Regions from separate parts of the Bacillus pfraonensis genome, predicted to be linked through region 1. Evidence: riboswitches for the same ligand, from Rfam matches in the RefSeq annotation. Region 1 holds a riboswitch; the other holds the start of a gene.
What was found. Region 1 has a riboswitch for cyclic di-AMP ahead of KFD70_RS20135 (signal peptide protein). Riboswitches for the same ligand answer to the same signal wherever they lie in the genome.

Region 1 (8,007 bases):
TTTAATACATATAATTCAGCATTTAATCGATCTGCCATACGCCAACCACGCCGTATTAATTTCTCTGCTGTTGAACTATATTGCACACAAACGAGAATTTTTTCCTTTACACCTATTGGATCCATTACCGATTGGCTAATTTTATCATCCATATCGTCTGCAACTTCTCTAAGCGATAACTCTCTCAAAGCTCCTAAATTATTAACTGTAAAAAAGTTTTGTAAGCTTTTCTGAATTTTTTCTTCCTTATATATCTTTCCATCAATTAATCGTTTCCGCAGCACTTCCGGTGTTACATCAACAAGTTGAATCTCATTTGCTTTTTGTAAAATAAAATCTGGAATGCGCTCTCGTACTTTTACGTTTGTAATTTGTTCTACAATATCATGAACGCTTTCTAAATGTTGGATATTAAACGCTGATAATACTGATATTCCCGCCTCTAATAGTTCTTCTACATCCATATATCTCTTTTTATGTTTTGATCCTGGGATATTGCTATGTGCTAGTTCATCGACAACAACTACTTGTGGTGCTCTCTTTATAATCCCTTCTACATGAAGCTCATAAAATACTTTTCCTTTATAGTTTATTTCTTTTAAAGGGACTTTTTCTAAATCAGCAATTGCTTCTTCTGTCTCTTTTCTTCCATGTGTTTCAATTAAACCAATGACAATATCAATGTTCTCTTTTTTCATTTCCTGCGCATCAAACAACATTTTATAACTTTTTCCTACTCCTGGAGCAGCACCTACATATAGCTTCAATTTCCCTCGATTCATTCTCCTTATTTCCTCTAAATATTCCTCTGGTGATCTTCTTTGAAATGTGGGTTCATCATTTTCAGCGTACATATTCTTATCACATCCTTACAAAACGAACTACCTCAATCGATATGGATTGAGGTAGTTTATCTATTATTTTGTTAGTTTTTGCACTTCGATGTTTAACTTTAATACATTGACACGTTCTTCCCCATATAAACCAAGTGCACGACCTTCTGTATGTGAAGCAATCATATCTTTTAATTTGTCTTTTGAAATTTGTGTTTCTTTCGCAACACGATCCACCTGTGCGTATGCGGATTTTGGACTAATATCTGGATCAAGTCCAGAAGCTGAATTTGTAATTAGATCCATCGGCACTTCAGTTACTGGTACAGAGGGATTATCTTTTTTCCATTTTTCAATACTTTGTTCTGTACGTTGCAGTAGTTCCGGATTAGAAGGCGCATAGTTATTAGATCCAGAACCTTCTGCTTTATACTCAATACTGGATATACGCCCTTGAAAATATTTTGGAGATTTAAATTCTTGACCGATTAATTTAGAACCAATTACTTTACCTTTATCATATATTAAACTTCCATCTGCATTATCCTTCATCGTTATTTGTGCAACCCCAGTTACCGCAGATGGATAAATCAATCCACATAACACAACAAGCACACCAGTTAAACGAACGACGGGTCCTAAGAAACTTTGTTTTTCTGTCATGAGTATGTCCCCTTCTCTATTAAATGAATAGTCCAACGACTAAATCAATGAGTTTAATACCGATAAATGGTACAAGTACACCGCCAAAACCGTAAATAAATAAGTTACGCGAGAGCAATGCATTCGAACTCATCGGTTTATAAGAAATTCCTTTCATTGCTAGCGGAATCAACATTGGGATGATGATTGCGTTAAAAATGAGCGCTGAAAGAATGGCTGAAAATGGCGAATGTAACCCCATAATGTTTAATGCTTCCATTTGCGGAATTGCCACTGTAAACATTGCAGGTATAATCGCAAAATACTTCGCAATATCATTTGCAATACTAAATGTCGTTAATGCACCACGCGTCATCAATAACTGTTTTCCAATTGCTACCACTTCAATAATTTTCGTTGGATTGGAATCTAAATCAATCATATTCGCTGCTTCTTTCGCCGCCGCTGTACCACTATTCATCGCAAGGCCAACATCAGCCTGTGCAAGTGCCGGTGCATCGTTCGTACCATCACCCGTCATTGCAACTAATTTTCCTTTTTCTTGCTCTGCTTTAATAACAGCTATTTTATCTTCTGGCTTACATTCTGCTACAAATTCATCTACCCCCGCTTCTTTGGCAATCGTTGCCGCTGTTAATGGATTATCACCCGTACACATTACGGTTTTAATCCCCATTTGACGAAGTTGTTCAAATCGCTCACGCATACCCGGTTTTACAGTATCCTTTAAATAGATTAAACCGAAAATACGATTCCCCGCTGCAACCGCAAGTGGTGTTCCACCTTCTTTTGCAATCAAATCTGCCTTTTGATGTAAATCTTTCGGAATCGTTCCACCTTGAGACTGCACCCAATCAACGACCGCTCCAACAGCTCCTTTTCTTACCTTTACTCCATCGTTTAAATCAACACCACTCATTCTTGTTTCTGCTTTGAATGGAACAAATTCTCCTGTTTCTGCTTCTGACGCATTGTAAGAAAGACCTTTTGAGTTTACATACTCAATAACGGAACGGCCTTCTGGTGTTTCATCTAATACAGAGCTAAGCGCCGCCCATTTTGCTAATTTTTCAATTGTTTCATTTCCGGCAGGTAACAAAGTATGCGCCATACGATTCCCAAATGTAATGGTACCCGTTTTATCTAAGATGATCGTATTGATATCCCCTGCTGCTTCTACTGCTTTCCCGCTCATTGCAAGTACATTAAACTTTGTGACACGATCCATCCCAGCTATCCCAATCGCAGATAACAATCCACCAATTGTTGTTGGAATTAAACAAACAAGTAAGGCAACGAGAATCGATGTATCAATTTGAAAACCTAAATAATTCGTAAATAACGGCAGTGTGACAACTACAATTAAAAAGATTAATGTTAAGCTAGTTAGTACTGTATTTAACGCAATTTCATTTGGCGTTTTTTGACGTGTTGCTCCTTCGACTAACGAAATCATTTTATCTAAAAACGACTCACCTGGATTACTTGTAATCTGTATCGTAATTTCATCACTCGCAACCATCGTTCCGCCTGTCACAGAACAAAAATCGCCGCCCGCTTCTTTCATTACTGGGGCTGATTCCCCTGTAATAGCGGATTCATCTACCGATGCTAAACCGCGTATAACTTCTCCATCACCTGGGATCATCTCGCCTTGTTTCACAAGAACGATGTCACCCTTTTTCAAACTAGATGCTGAAACTCTCGTAACCTCTCCATTTTCTTTTACAATATTAGCAAAGACATCTTTTTTCGACTGTTTTAACGAATCAGCTTGTGCCTTTCCCCGTCCTTCTGCCAACGCTTCTGCAAAATTTGCAAAGAGAACTGTAAATAATAGAACGAGTGTAACTGTTATATTGAACCATAATGGAACATTTGTTGATAAGCTCGGTACAATTGATAAAATCAATGTAATGAAAAAGCCAATTTCCACAACAAACATAATTGGATTTTTAACCATTTGCTTCGGATTTAACTTTACAATGGATTGTTTTAAAGCAGTTGATACAATATCACGATCCATTGTTTTCGCGCTTCTTATTTCACCATCTTCTCGTTTTGGAGATGGCACGGCTTGTATATACTTCTCTTTCACCATAGCTGGTCTCATGTTTATTCCCCTCGCTTCTTTCTTATAGAGTTAGAAACTCTGCAATTGGCCCTAATACTAATACTGGGAAGAATGTTAATGCACCAACAATAAAAATTGTGCCAACGAAAATTCCACCAAATAAACCGTTATCCGTTCTGAATGTTCCGACTGTTTCTGGTACTAATGTTTTCTCTTTCAATGAAGCTGCCACTGCAAGCATTGTGACTAAGCCAAAGAAACGAGCTAAATACATCACAAGTCCGGTTGAAATATTCCAAAATGGTGTATTATCTGCTAATCCTTCAAAACCAGAACCATTATTTGCTGCCGATGAAGTAAATTCATAGATTACTTGTGTAATACCATGGAATCCTGAATTTGTAATTGCATCCGTGCCTAAACTTGTAGAAAAAGCAATCGCTGATGCACCCAAAATTAATAATGGTTGGAATAATAATGTTACTGCGATTAGCTTCATTTCTTTTCCTTCTAGCTTTTTACCAAGAAACTCTGGTGTACGTCCGACCATTAAACCTGAAATAAAGACCGCAATCATCGCATACATCATAACATTTATAAATCCTGCTCCGACACCGCCAAACACTGTATTTAACAGCATATTCACAAGTGGTAACATCCCGCCAATTGGCGTAAATGTATCATGCATCGCGTTAACCCCACCTGTTTCAGAAGCAGTTGTTACTGTCGCAAATAAAGATGTCATTACTGTTCCTAATCGAACTTCTTTCCCTTCCATATTCCCCTCTGTACTATCCATTCCTAAATGATTTAATACTGGATTTCCTTGTAATTCAGCCGTTACAACTGTACCAAATCCAATAATAAACATCATGAGCATGGATACAAATAAAATTCTTCCTTGTTTTTTACTGCCTATCATTCTTCCATATGTGAATGGAATTGATGTTGTAATCAACATCATAAGCATCATTTGTAATACATTTGTAATTGCTGTTGGGTTCTCAAAAGGATGTGCCGAGTTAACCCCAAAGAATCCTCCACCGTTATTCCCTAGCATTTTAATAGATTCTAAAGATGCTAACGGACCGCGCGGAATCATCTGTTTTGCACCTTCAAGTGTATGTGCTACCGCAGTGCCACTGAACGTTTGTGGCATTCCTTGTGCTATGAATACAAGTGCCATAACAAATGCGATTGGCATTAACACCCTTATAATTGATCGAACAAAATCAACGAAGAAATTTCCTAATTCTTTTCCTGCTAGACCACGAATAAATGCAATTGCTAACGCTAATGTTGTCGCTGGTGCAGTAAACATCATAAACGTAATTCCAATCATCTGTGATAAATACGACAAACCACTTTCACCGCTATAATGTTGTAAATTTGTATTCGTCATAAAACTAATTGCTGTATTAAATGCAAGTGTAGGTTCCATACCCTCCACTTTACTTGGATTTAATGGGAGAATACCTTGCAATCTAAAAACAAGATAAACAAATAGAATCATAAGTCCATTTGTTAACAACATCGCTAATGCGTATTGTACCCATGTCTGATTACACTGCTTTATACCACCACATTTAAAAATGACTCCTTCAATTGGTCCAAATACTTTCTCTAATGTTTTACTACCTTGAAACGCTTTTTCTAAATAAGCCCCCATCGGTTTCGCTAGTAGCACAAATAATAATATCGTTACGATAGCTGCCACCCATACCATCATCGCCTTTTCCCCCTAATTAAAACTTCTCCGGATTTAATAACGCATAAACTAAATACACAGTAATCGCTGCTACAATAACTGATAAGGCAATCATCATGATTGCTTCCCTTCTTTCACAACTTTATCTGACCAGCTCGTAAGCCCTATCATCGATGCTACTAATACAACAAAGATTCCGATTATCACTACATCTAGCATTCCAATCCCTCATTTCAAAATGTTAAAATTTACCATTTACCTATCAAAAAAAGAACACTGAGGCTCTACTCAGTGTTCAAAAATGAACAACACAAAAGTAAACCTCCTCTCCAAACGCTTACGAGGTTAGCTGTCGGATTCGGGCCTAAAGAGTAGCCCTACTTTCGTAATGAAAGATTCACCCCAAGTGACAATGCACAAAATTGGTTCCCCCGCTCCAAATAATTGGACTCAGCGATATCAGGTTGTTTTTGGAAATTTTTATGAACAATTTATGAATGTAAATATACTCCTCTCTATTTCACTTGTAAAGAGGAAAATTACCTAAAATAAGAAAATATCCCGTCGTTTAAGCGTTTACATTAAGGGTTTTTAATATTTTCTCATCTGTTTCCTTGTCTTTCCTTTCTTTTTCATTAATCATCTTTTAAATATGAAAGAAAAAAGAGCGAATGATTTTAAGTGTATAGTTTGTAACACTTAAAACTCGCTCTCTTTTCTATTCAAAACTTATTCTCTTTGTAAAAATGAACGTAAATTTCTCCCTCGAGTATAAATTTGTGACAGCTCCACATGCAGTTTCTCATATTCAATAATATCCGCTTCTAAATACAAATTATCTTTCGATGGCAAGACTATATATGGATCTGGAAAAATAGGATCTTGCATGGCTAATTCTTGAACTCGCTCCAATGATACCGCCCAACGATTTGCTATATCCTCACGTAATAACACCTTCATCTTCACTTCCTCCGCCCTATTCAAAAAATAAAAAAGAAATGTTATCACAATTTGTAAACACTACAAATTTAGCTCCAATTGTTTCATAGAGCCTTACGGGATATCGTTTATTCCTTGTAACAACTGTAATAGGCGCTTGAAAAGAAAAGCGAATGCGCTCCGTAAAGAAACTAACCGTTGGAAGTTCATCTCCTAGTAAGATTACTTTTTTTATTCCGTTACAAATACTTGTTATATTTAGTTCCTTATTGCAGTAATACGTTGATTCAAAGCCATATGCTCGCACTTCATCTGCTATTTGTTCATTTGCTGTAAAAATAATTAAATCACTTTGAAAAGATATTAACTTTCTTAAACTATTTACTTTACTTTCTTCCCCTACACAAACGAGTGTTAATTCTTTTTCCTCATCCATGTACATCTTCCTCCTTAGCATAAAAGAATTCGAATATAGATTGATATTCTCCTATACTAATCAGACCGATGAAGCGATATATCCATCCATGCACCATCCTCTCCCAAGACGCTTACGAAGTTAGCTGTCGGATTCGGACTTTGAGAGTAGCCCTACTTTCATCATGAAAGATTCACCCCTAGTGACCATGCACAATTTGGTTCCTCCGCTCCAAATGAATTGGACTCAGCGTTACAAAAAAAGATTCTGGCTGATATAATACTCCTAAATATGGAAAAAGTAAACAACAAAAAAGCCAGTTATATGACCGTTAAACGGGAGAGATAGAATTTTTAGCAAGAGCGCTGTAGAGAAAAATTGGCAAATGAAATTTTATCGGCGCAAATCCAAATATATCGACCGTTTCTCAACATATATCAGCGATTTTTTCAATATATCGGCGATTCGACAAAGGATATCGACCGCGCGACAAATAACGACAAAAACAGGAGCCTGCTAGCTCCTGTTTCCGAATACGAATATTTATACACGTGTTTCTTGTCGTTTATATGCAAAATGATTCGTTGGTCCATGACCACTTCCAATATTTAATTGCTGTTCAATTGCTATGCTAATAAACTGTTTCGCTTCTTGAACCGCTTCTTCAATCGGATACCCTTTTGCAAGTCCCGCCGTTACAGCAGATGCAAATGTACAACCACTACCATGCGTTTGTTTTGAATCAATTCTTTCGCTTCTAAATTCAACAAACTGCTGACCATCAAAAAGTAAATCAATTACTTCGTTACCTTGGTATTCAGCATGTCCACCTTTCATAAGAACATACTGAGCACCTAATTTGTGCAATACTTTTGCAGCTTCTTTGCTATCTTCTATATTATGAATCTCCATTCCTGTTAATACTTCTGCTTCCGGTACATTGGGAGTTATAACTGTGGCAATTGGTAGTAAATATTCCTTTAATGCTTGCACAGCTTCTTGTTGTAATAGAGATGCTCCACCTTTTGCAATCATAACAGGGTCTAGTACAATATTATTCCAGCCAAATTTTTTAATGTTTTCTGCAACAACCTTAATAATTTCGCTACTAAATAGCATACCAAGCTTCACAGCATCTGGTGTTAAATCTGTACCAATAGAATTTAATTGCTCCTGAATCCCTTCTATTGCAACTGGATATACACCTTGCACACCAAGTGTATTTTGGGCTGTAATAGCAGTAATAACCGTCATTCCGTATACACCTAGCTCTTGAAATGTTTTTAAATCTGCTTGAATCCCAGCACCACCGCCGCTATCAGATCCAGCAATTGTTAAAGCTTTATTCACTTTCATCTCACTCACCCTTTTCCTA
Region 2 (8,007 bases), on a different contig from region 1:
TGTATAGATAAAATAATTATTTTTATTTTGGTTTTATCTATAGTTGGGGCTTGGCCAGCAGGATGATTTGTTGGAATAGGACAAATTGCTTACCCGGCCGATGTTTATTCAATAAAGCCAAAAGTCATGGTTCGTTTGCCATTGAATCAAGCTGTATTAGTAGGATGGGGAGGGGATGAGCTGGATACGAATTATCACGCTTGGGCACCTAATCAACGCTGGGCATACGACCTTCTCATTCCGCCAGCTGGTATAAAAAGCTCGAAGTTAGAAGATTACGGTATATATGGTGCGGAGGTAGTAGCTCCGGCTTCGGGAACAGTTATATCGGTTCATAATGATGAACCGGATTTGAAACCAGGAACTGATGATTTTGATTCGATGACAGGTAATCACATATATTTACGCTTAGAGGAAACTGGAACATACTTAATCCTTGCTCATTTGCAGAAAGGATCAGTACAAGTGAAAGAAGGGCAATATATAAACGAAGGAACAGTGATTGCAAAAGTGGGGAATTCAGGGAATTCCAGTGAACCGCACCTACATATACACCATCAACGACAAGATCCATCTAAGACGAGCTTGTTTCTTTCAGAAGGATTACCATTGTATTTTCGAGATATAGAGGGAACAGCTATGCCAAATGGAGGAGTCCGTTTGAAGGATGGTAAAGAGGTATCGATAGGGGATGTCATTTCACCTAAATGAAACAAAAAGGATGTGATACAAATGTGTATCACATCCTTTTTGTTATTGTCCTGTAAATGTTTGATACAGTAAGAAAATATTTAAAGCGATAACTAACGCAGCAATTAGCCAAGCAATTGTATTTGTAATACGATGATTCACTAGCGCGCCCATAATGTTTTTGTTACTTGTAAACAGAATAAGCGGTACTAATGCAAATGCAATCCCAAATGATAATACGACTTGACTCATAACGAGAGCGTAAGTTGGATTTACCCCTAAAGCGATAATAACAAGAGGTGGGATCATAGTAATAAATCGTCTTACATATAAAGGAATATGCATACGGATAAATCCTTGCATAATAATATCACCAGACATTGTACCGACGGAAGAACTAGATAAACCAGCAGTTAATAATCCAATTCCAAAAAGGCTAGCTGATACAGGGCCAACTAAGTTGCTAAACTCATTAAAAGCAACGTCTAAATCTTCAACATGTAAGCCGTTTTTGAAGAATAGAGCGGCTGCTACGATGAGCATACTTGCGTTAATTGCTCCAGCAATCACCATTGCGATAATAATATCAATGAATTCGAAGCGGAAAATCTTTTTTCGTTGTTCATCTGTTGTACCGACTACGCGGCGCTGCGTTAAAGCAGAATGCAAATAAATTGCATGTGGCATGACTGTTGCACCTAAAATCCCAGCTGCAAGTAAAATACTATCTACACCTTGAAATTTAGGAATAAATAGCCCTGAAAGAAGGGGGCTTAGCTCTGGTTTTGCGTAAAATACTTGTACACCAAACGCTACAACAACGATAAAGACCATTCCTGTAATAACAGCTTCTAATGGACGAAAGCCTCTGCGCTGAAACTCGAGTATAATAAATGATCCAACTGCGGTAATTAAAGCAGCGGGTAACATTGGAATGCCAAACAATAAATATAACCCTAAAGCCGCACCGATAAATTCGGCTAAATCAGTAGCCATAATCACGAGTTCACCTTGTATCCATAAGCCAATTGAAACGGGTTTTGGAAAGTGCTCACGAGCGACTTCAGGAAGGTTTTTTCCAGTTGCAATCCCGAGTTTTGCTGATAGTGATTGAATTAAAACGGCCATTAAATTGGAAGCGAGAATGACCCAAAGTAGTAAGTAACCGTATTGTGATCCAGCTGCAATATTTGTAGCAAAGTTCCCAGGGTCAATATAAGCAACAGATGCGATGAATGCTGGTCCTAGAAAAGGTAATAATCTCTTTATTCCTTTTGTTTCACCACTTAAAGCGAGTTGAGCAGATTGAACTGTTGTACTTTGTGAAGGAGCTTGTTCATCTTTTGTTATAGCTTTATTCATAGTAGTTTTCCCCTTTAGTTTCTTAGCTTAATGCAATCATTGTATGTATTCGTATTAGTTATTTCAATACATTTAAATATTTTTAGTTGATGTTTTTATTTGAACATAAGTGTTTCCTTAATGCAAATTATATGACTTAACGCAATAAAAGGTGCATTCGAAATAACTATGTAACAAAAATAAACGAGGAAGCCTAAATACAGTTATAACTTTTGGAATTGTAGGAGAATAAAGAGAGTTGACCTATAATATGGAATGGAAAAGGGTGTTTTTTAATTGTAAAATAGGATTCACAGCATATTAATTGCTGGAAACGAATTTGTATGTTATATAATATATTGGGATTACATCACAACCGTAGTGGATTGTTATGTAATCTCGTTTTTCATTTGCGTTAACTTCTGGGAAAACATTGTAAATAGGAGAAAGTTATTTGAACAATAGTTAACATATCTTTTCTTATTCTTATATGTTCCGATATGATCGTTAACTTATACATGATTTTAAAATATCGAATTTAGATAGGTGGTAAAAATAAAATGTTAAATCCAAAACCATACAGAGTGTTATTGTACTACATGTACACAACAATTGAGAATCCGGAAGAATTTGCAGCTCAGCATTTAGAATTTTGTAATTCACTTGAGTTAAAAGGAAGAATTCTTGTGGCAACAGAGGGAATTAACGGAACTGCTTCAGGTACTATTGAACAAACAGAGAAATATATGGAAGCAATGAAGAACGATCCACGTTTTGAAGGGATTGTATTTAAAGTAGATGAAGCGGATGAGCATGCGTTCAAAAAAATGCATGTGCGTCCTCGGTCAGAGCTTGTTACACTTCGCCTAGAAGATGATATCAATCCGAAAGAAACAACAGGTAAGTATTTAGAACCAAAAGAGTTTTATGAAGCAATGCAAGAAGAAAATACAGTTATCATTGATGCAAGAAACGACTATGAGTTCGATTTAGGTCATTTTAGAGGTGCAGTTAAACCTGATATTCACTCTTTCCGCGAATTACCAGATTGGATTAGAGAAAATAAAGAAATTCTCGAAGGTAAAAAGATTTTAACGTATTGTACAGGCGGTATTCGTTGTGAGAAGTTTTCAGGCTGGTTAGTTCGTGAAGGGTTTGAAGATGTAAGTCAGCTTCATGGCGGAATCGTAACATACGGAAAAGATCCAGAAGTACAAGGTGAACTTTGGGATGGTCAATGTTACGTATTTGATGAGCGTATTGGTGTACCAGTGAACCAAAAAGAACATGTTATTGTTGGAAAAGACCACTTTACAAAAGAACCATGTGAGCGTTATGTAAATTGCGCAAACCCAGAATGTAACAAACAGATTCTATGTTCTGAAGAAAATGAGGCGAAATATTTACGTGCTTGCTCACACGAATGTCGTGTCCACCCGCGTAACCGTTATGTGAAAGAACATGAGTTAACAGAAGAGCAAGTGGCTATCGCATTAGCAAAAATTGAAGAAGAAAATCAAGTGAAATTAGGATAATCGTTCACTTTAATAAAAAATGGATCTTCTCGTAAAAGAGAGGATCCGTTTTTTATTTCTATTTAGATAATGAAAAAGATTACACATTGCTTGTTTGCAGCAGCTTGTTCATATAGTTCTTGAATTTCTAAAAAGTAACTATAGGTATATTCTAATATTTCATCTGGGCCATCATCTTCAACAAGTGGATAAAGTTGTTCATCCATTAATTCTTGAAAGTTGAACATGTTGTTGAAATCAGATTTGTTTAAATCTTGTATTGCAGAATAAGCCTCTTCGACTTCACTAGCTGTAAGATAAAACGTACCGAGAGAATCGTTATCTATGATGGAATCATTAAGTGGTACGACATGTCCAAGTGGTGGTTCGCCTCCGCCAATTTCACCACATAAAATAAAATGGAGTAATTACCATGACTTATCGATATCTAACTCAGCTTCTTTAAAATAAATATCTAACTCATTGGTTTTGATTTTACTTAATTCTTCATCTGTAACTAATATATACTGTCCAATCATCCCCATAATAGCCAGCTCCTCTAAAGATTTTGAATTTAGTATATCATTTTTTATAGGTATGGATAGAATAAGTACTTTGAAAATAAGGGGAGGAAAGGGTATTTCAACTCCTTTTTAAGGGATGAGGAAATACAGATTACTTCTGGTGAATCAACACAAGAAAAGTGTTTAAATAAAAGAGTAGGTCATAAAATTTTTTGACTTACTCCTTTTATAATTATTCATTAAGAAGCTAAAACTTAATTGTTATAAGGATGTTATGGTTTTTTTTGGATTTTTATTTTTTATGAAGATATTTTCTTAGTCTCGTTAATTAAAGTTTCACTTTATTAGTAGTTAGATTTCATATTGAACAAGTAATGAATCAAAAATCTCCATTTTCGTATTATTGATATTTGCTAAAAAGAAGAGCAGCTACTTACTCTTGTTATAATCAGATCTTGTTAAACCGTAAACAACAGTATCTTCATATACTTCCCAGTACAAACAACTTTGTTTAAATGTTCATTCTTGTGTCAATCCCAATTTTTGCATGACTTTAGAAGAGGCAGGGTTTTTAGTGAAAGCTGTCCCCCTTATCCATAGCTGTATGGGTAGAGGGGATCCACTCTTCTGCCCAGCCATCTGGATAAGGGTGAGGAATAATTGTAGTAGTTTTCGCCACCTCTTTATCTCCTGCTAATTCTTGAACTTTAGGAGCATCATTTAATTCAAATGGGCGTATGGTTAATCTCTTAGATAAGAACATTGGATATTGCATTTCTTCTCATCCTTTCTAACTATACAAGTTTTTACTAAGTGTATAATACATAAATTGAAATGTGACTAATCTATTCGTTAATAACATAATGAATAATATTATATAGTATATAGCCCTTAACTTTTGTTAAAAAGTTGAATTTTCTGTTTGTTTGATGGATCAGATGTATAATATAGTTATGCTACAAGGATGTAAAATTTTCATGTTTGGAAAAGAGGAGTTTTATATGCGTATTTTAGTATTAGGAGCTGGAGGCGTCGGAGGATATTTTGGTGGACGTTTAGTAGAAAAGGGGGAAGATGTCACTTTTCTCGTTCGTAGTAGGCGAAAACAACAATTAGAAGAAAAAGGTCTCGTTATTCGGAGTACGAATGGAGATTTTTCATTTCAACCCAAATTAGTAACGAAAGAAGATGTCGTTTCTCCATTTGATGTAATTTTATTCTCAACAAAGGCATATCACTTAAAAGAAGCAATACTAGATTTGAAGCCGTTTGTAGGTGATCATACAGTTATAATTCCGCTACTAAACGGTATTGCTCATTTATCACTTTTACAACAGGAGTTTGGTGAGGAAAAGGTTAGTGGTGGTTTATGTTTTATAGAGACAACTTTAAACGATGAAGGAGAAGTCGTACAAACCAGTGTTGCTGATAGACTTGTGTTTGGAGAAATGAAACACCATGATTCAGCAAGGATACAACAAATTGCTACAGTATTAACTGGAACGAAAGCGAGTTTTGTTCTAAGTGAAAATATTTTGCGAGATATGTGGCATAAATATTTATTTATTACAGTAATGTCAGGTGTGACGACGTTAATGCATGCACCGATAGGACCGATTCGCGAAAGTGATGGTGGCCGCGATTTTCTTCGAAGTGTATTTGAAGAATCAGCACAGATTATGAAAGTATTTGGTGCTCCGATTCAAGAAAATATTGTTGAGGAACATATGAAGACAATTGATAAAATTTCTTATGATATGAAGTCATCTATGCAGCGAGATATGGAAAAAGGTTCGTTAATTGAAGGAGAACATTTGCAAGGATATTTATTAAAATTAGCAAAACAACTTCGTGTAGATGCACCATTATTGAAAGCGGTCTATCAAAATTTAAAAGTATATGAAGAAATGACTTTAAATAAAGAACCGGTATAGTTTTTATAGCACCGAAATGATTGAAGGATAGAAAAAGTATCATTACTTTTCTATCCTTTTTGTATTCGGCGGGTGAAAATTTTTGTTTACTTTTTTAAAATAAAGGAGTATTATAATCCACAGTTTCAAATTTCTAAATCGCTGAAACCGCATGGTACGGGGGACCCGTTTTTATGGATTATTGCATAATCCAAGGGGTGAATCCTTGAAAAAGGTAGGGCTACTCATAGGCCCGAATCCGACAGCTAACCTCGTAAGCGTTATATTGAGAAGGAAGGTGGAGCTTGTGCGACAAAAAAATTGATGTCTACAAGTCTATTTGTTATGGCTTGTAGACATTTTTTTGTTTTCTGAAAAGATAGTTTATTAGCTTTAACTAGCAAAGAATTGTTCGTACAAAATTATTGGAGAGTGGACAGCAGTGGTTTCATCTATAAAAAGATTTTTAATTGGAAGACCGTTAAAATCAACCGAATTAGGAGAGCAAAAGCTTAACAAAAAGAAAGCGTTAGCTATTCTTTCTTCTGATGCTTTATCATCAGTGGCATATGGTCCAGAGCAAATATTAATTGCCTTAGCGACAGTGGGTGCGTTAGCATTTTGGTATTCCATTCCGATTGCAATAGGAGTATTAATTCTGTTAACAGCTTTAATTTTATCTTATAGACAAATTATTTTTGCGTATCCTCACGGCGGGGGAGCGTATGTAGTATCAAAAGAAAATTTAGGTGTGAATCCAGGGTTAATAGCTGGAGGATCCTTATTAGTAGATTATATTTTAACAGTTGCAGTAAGTGTATCGGCAGGTACAGATGCGATTACATCTGCCTTTCCTAGTTTACATGAACACAATGTAATTATTGCGATTATATTTGTATTATTTATTACAATATTAAATTTAAGAGGAGTAACAGAGTCCGCTTCTGTTTTAGCATATCCAGTTTATTTATTCGTTTTAGCATTATTTATATTAATAGGAGTAGGAATATATAATATTGTAACTGGTCACGTTTCACCAAATTTGCATACGCCAATTGGAACACCAGTTGCTGGTATCAGTTTGTTTTTGTTGTTAAGAGCATTTGCATCAGGTAGTTCGGCTTTAACAGGTGTTGAAGCAATTTCTAATGCAATTCCAAACTTTAAAGATCCAGCCCCTAACAATGCAGCAAAAACATTGCTGGCGATGGGGGCTTTACTGGCTGTTTTATTTTCTGGAATTGTTTATCTAGCTTATTATTACGGAATTACTCCTAGCAAAGAAGTAACCGTAGTTTCACAAATTGCTGAGCAAACATTTGGACGGAATTTTATGTACTTTTTTATACAAGGTACAACAGCTTTAATATTAATTCTTGCTGCTAACACCGGCTATTCAGCATTTCCTTTATTAGCAGTTAATCTTGCGAAAGATAAGTTTATTCCAAGAATGTTTACGATTAGAGGCGATCGATTAGGCTATTCAAACGGTATTATCATACTTGGAATTGCTTCTATTATTTTAATTATTGCGTTTCAAGGTCAAACAGAACATCTTATCCCGCTATATGCAGTAGGGGTATTTATTCCATTTACGTTATCTCAGACTGGAATGGTAGTAAAATGGATTCGTGAAAAGCCACAAGGGTGGATTTTGAAATTAACAATTAATTTAACAGGTGCCGTTATTAGTTTTATCGTTATGAGTATGTTCTTTTTAACTAAGTTTGCACAAGTTTGGACTGTGCTTGTTTTCTTACCTGTTATCATTTTTATTTTCCATCGAATTAAAAAACACTATGAAGCAGTAGGAGATCAGTTAAGCCTTAAAACTTGTGAATCAATTGTGCCAATCGAAGGGAACGTAATCATCGTTCCTGTAGCCGGTATGACTCATGTAGTAGAAAATTCATTGAATTATGCAAAGTCTCTTTCACCAGATCAAATTATCGCCGTATATGTTGCATTTGAAAGAGAAGATGAAAAGAATTTTGAAGAGAAGTGGAAGAAATGGCAGCCTGAAGT

Region 2: linked by a shared signal. The riboswitch ahead of KFD70_RS15970 (APC family permease) and the one ahead of KFD70_RS20135 (signal peptide protein) in region 1 are both predicted to bind cyclic di-AMP.

What each region holds. Positions count from the first base shown of each region.
Region 1 covers NZ_JAHCDO010000021.1:50,216-58,222, forward strand. Annotated here, with positions in the region: gene kdpDN (KdpD-like non-kinase potassium sensor) at 1-854, opposite strand, end outside; gene kdpC (K(+)-transporting ATPase subunit C) at 918-1,496, opposite strand; gene kdpB (potassium-transporting ATPase subunit KdpB) at 1,516-3,609, opposite strand; gene kdpA (potassium-transporting ATPase subunit KdpA) at 3,632-5,296, opposite strand; gene kdpF (K(+)-transporting ATPase subunit F) at 5,316-5,396, opposite strand; gene KFD70_RS20135 (signal peptide protein) at 5,393-5,497, opposite strand; cyclic di-AMP (ydaO/yuaA leader) riboswitch at 5,599-5,744, opposite strand; gene KFD70_RS20140 (hypothetical protein) at 6,008-6,238, opposite strand; gene KFD70_RS20145 (hypothetical protein) at 6,255-6,653, opposite strand; cyclic di-AMP (ydaO/yuaA leader) riboswitch at 6,747-6,894, opposite strand; gene thiD (bifunctional hydroxymethylpyrimidine kinase/phosphomethylpyrimidine kinase) at 7,176-7,988, opposite strand; gene KFD70_RS20155 (thiazole biosynthesis adenylyltransferase ThiF) at 8,005-8,007, opposite strand, start outside.
Region 2 covers NZ_JAHCDO010000014.1:274,071-282,077, reverse strand. Annotated here, with positions in the region: partial or broken gene KFD70_RS16000 (M23 family metallopeptidase) at 1-711, shown strand, start outside; gene KFD70_RS15995 (Nramp family divalent metal transporter) at 754-2,052, opposite strand; gene trhO (oxygen-dependent tRNA uridine(34) hydroxylase TrhO) at 2,592-3,566, shown strand; gene KFD70_RS15985 (DUF1877 family protein) at 3,629-3,961, opposite strand; gene KFD70_RS15980 (GNAT family N-acetyltransferase) at 4,641-4,844, opposite strand; gene panE (2-dehydropantoate 2-reductase) at 5,071-6,003, shown strand; cyclic di-AMP (ydaO/yuaA leader) riboswitch at 6,133-6,278, shown strand; gene KFD70_RS15970 (APC family permease) at 6,425-8,007, shown strand, end outside.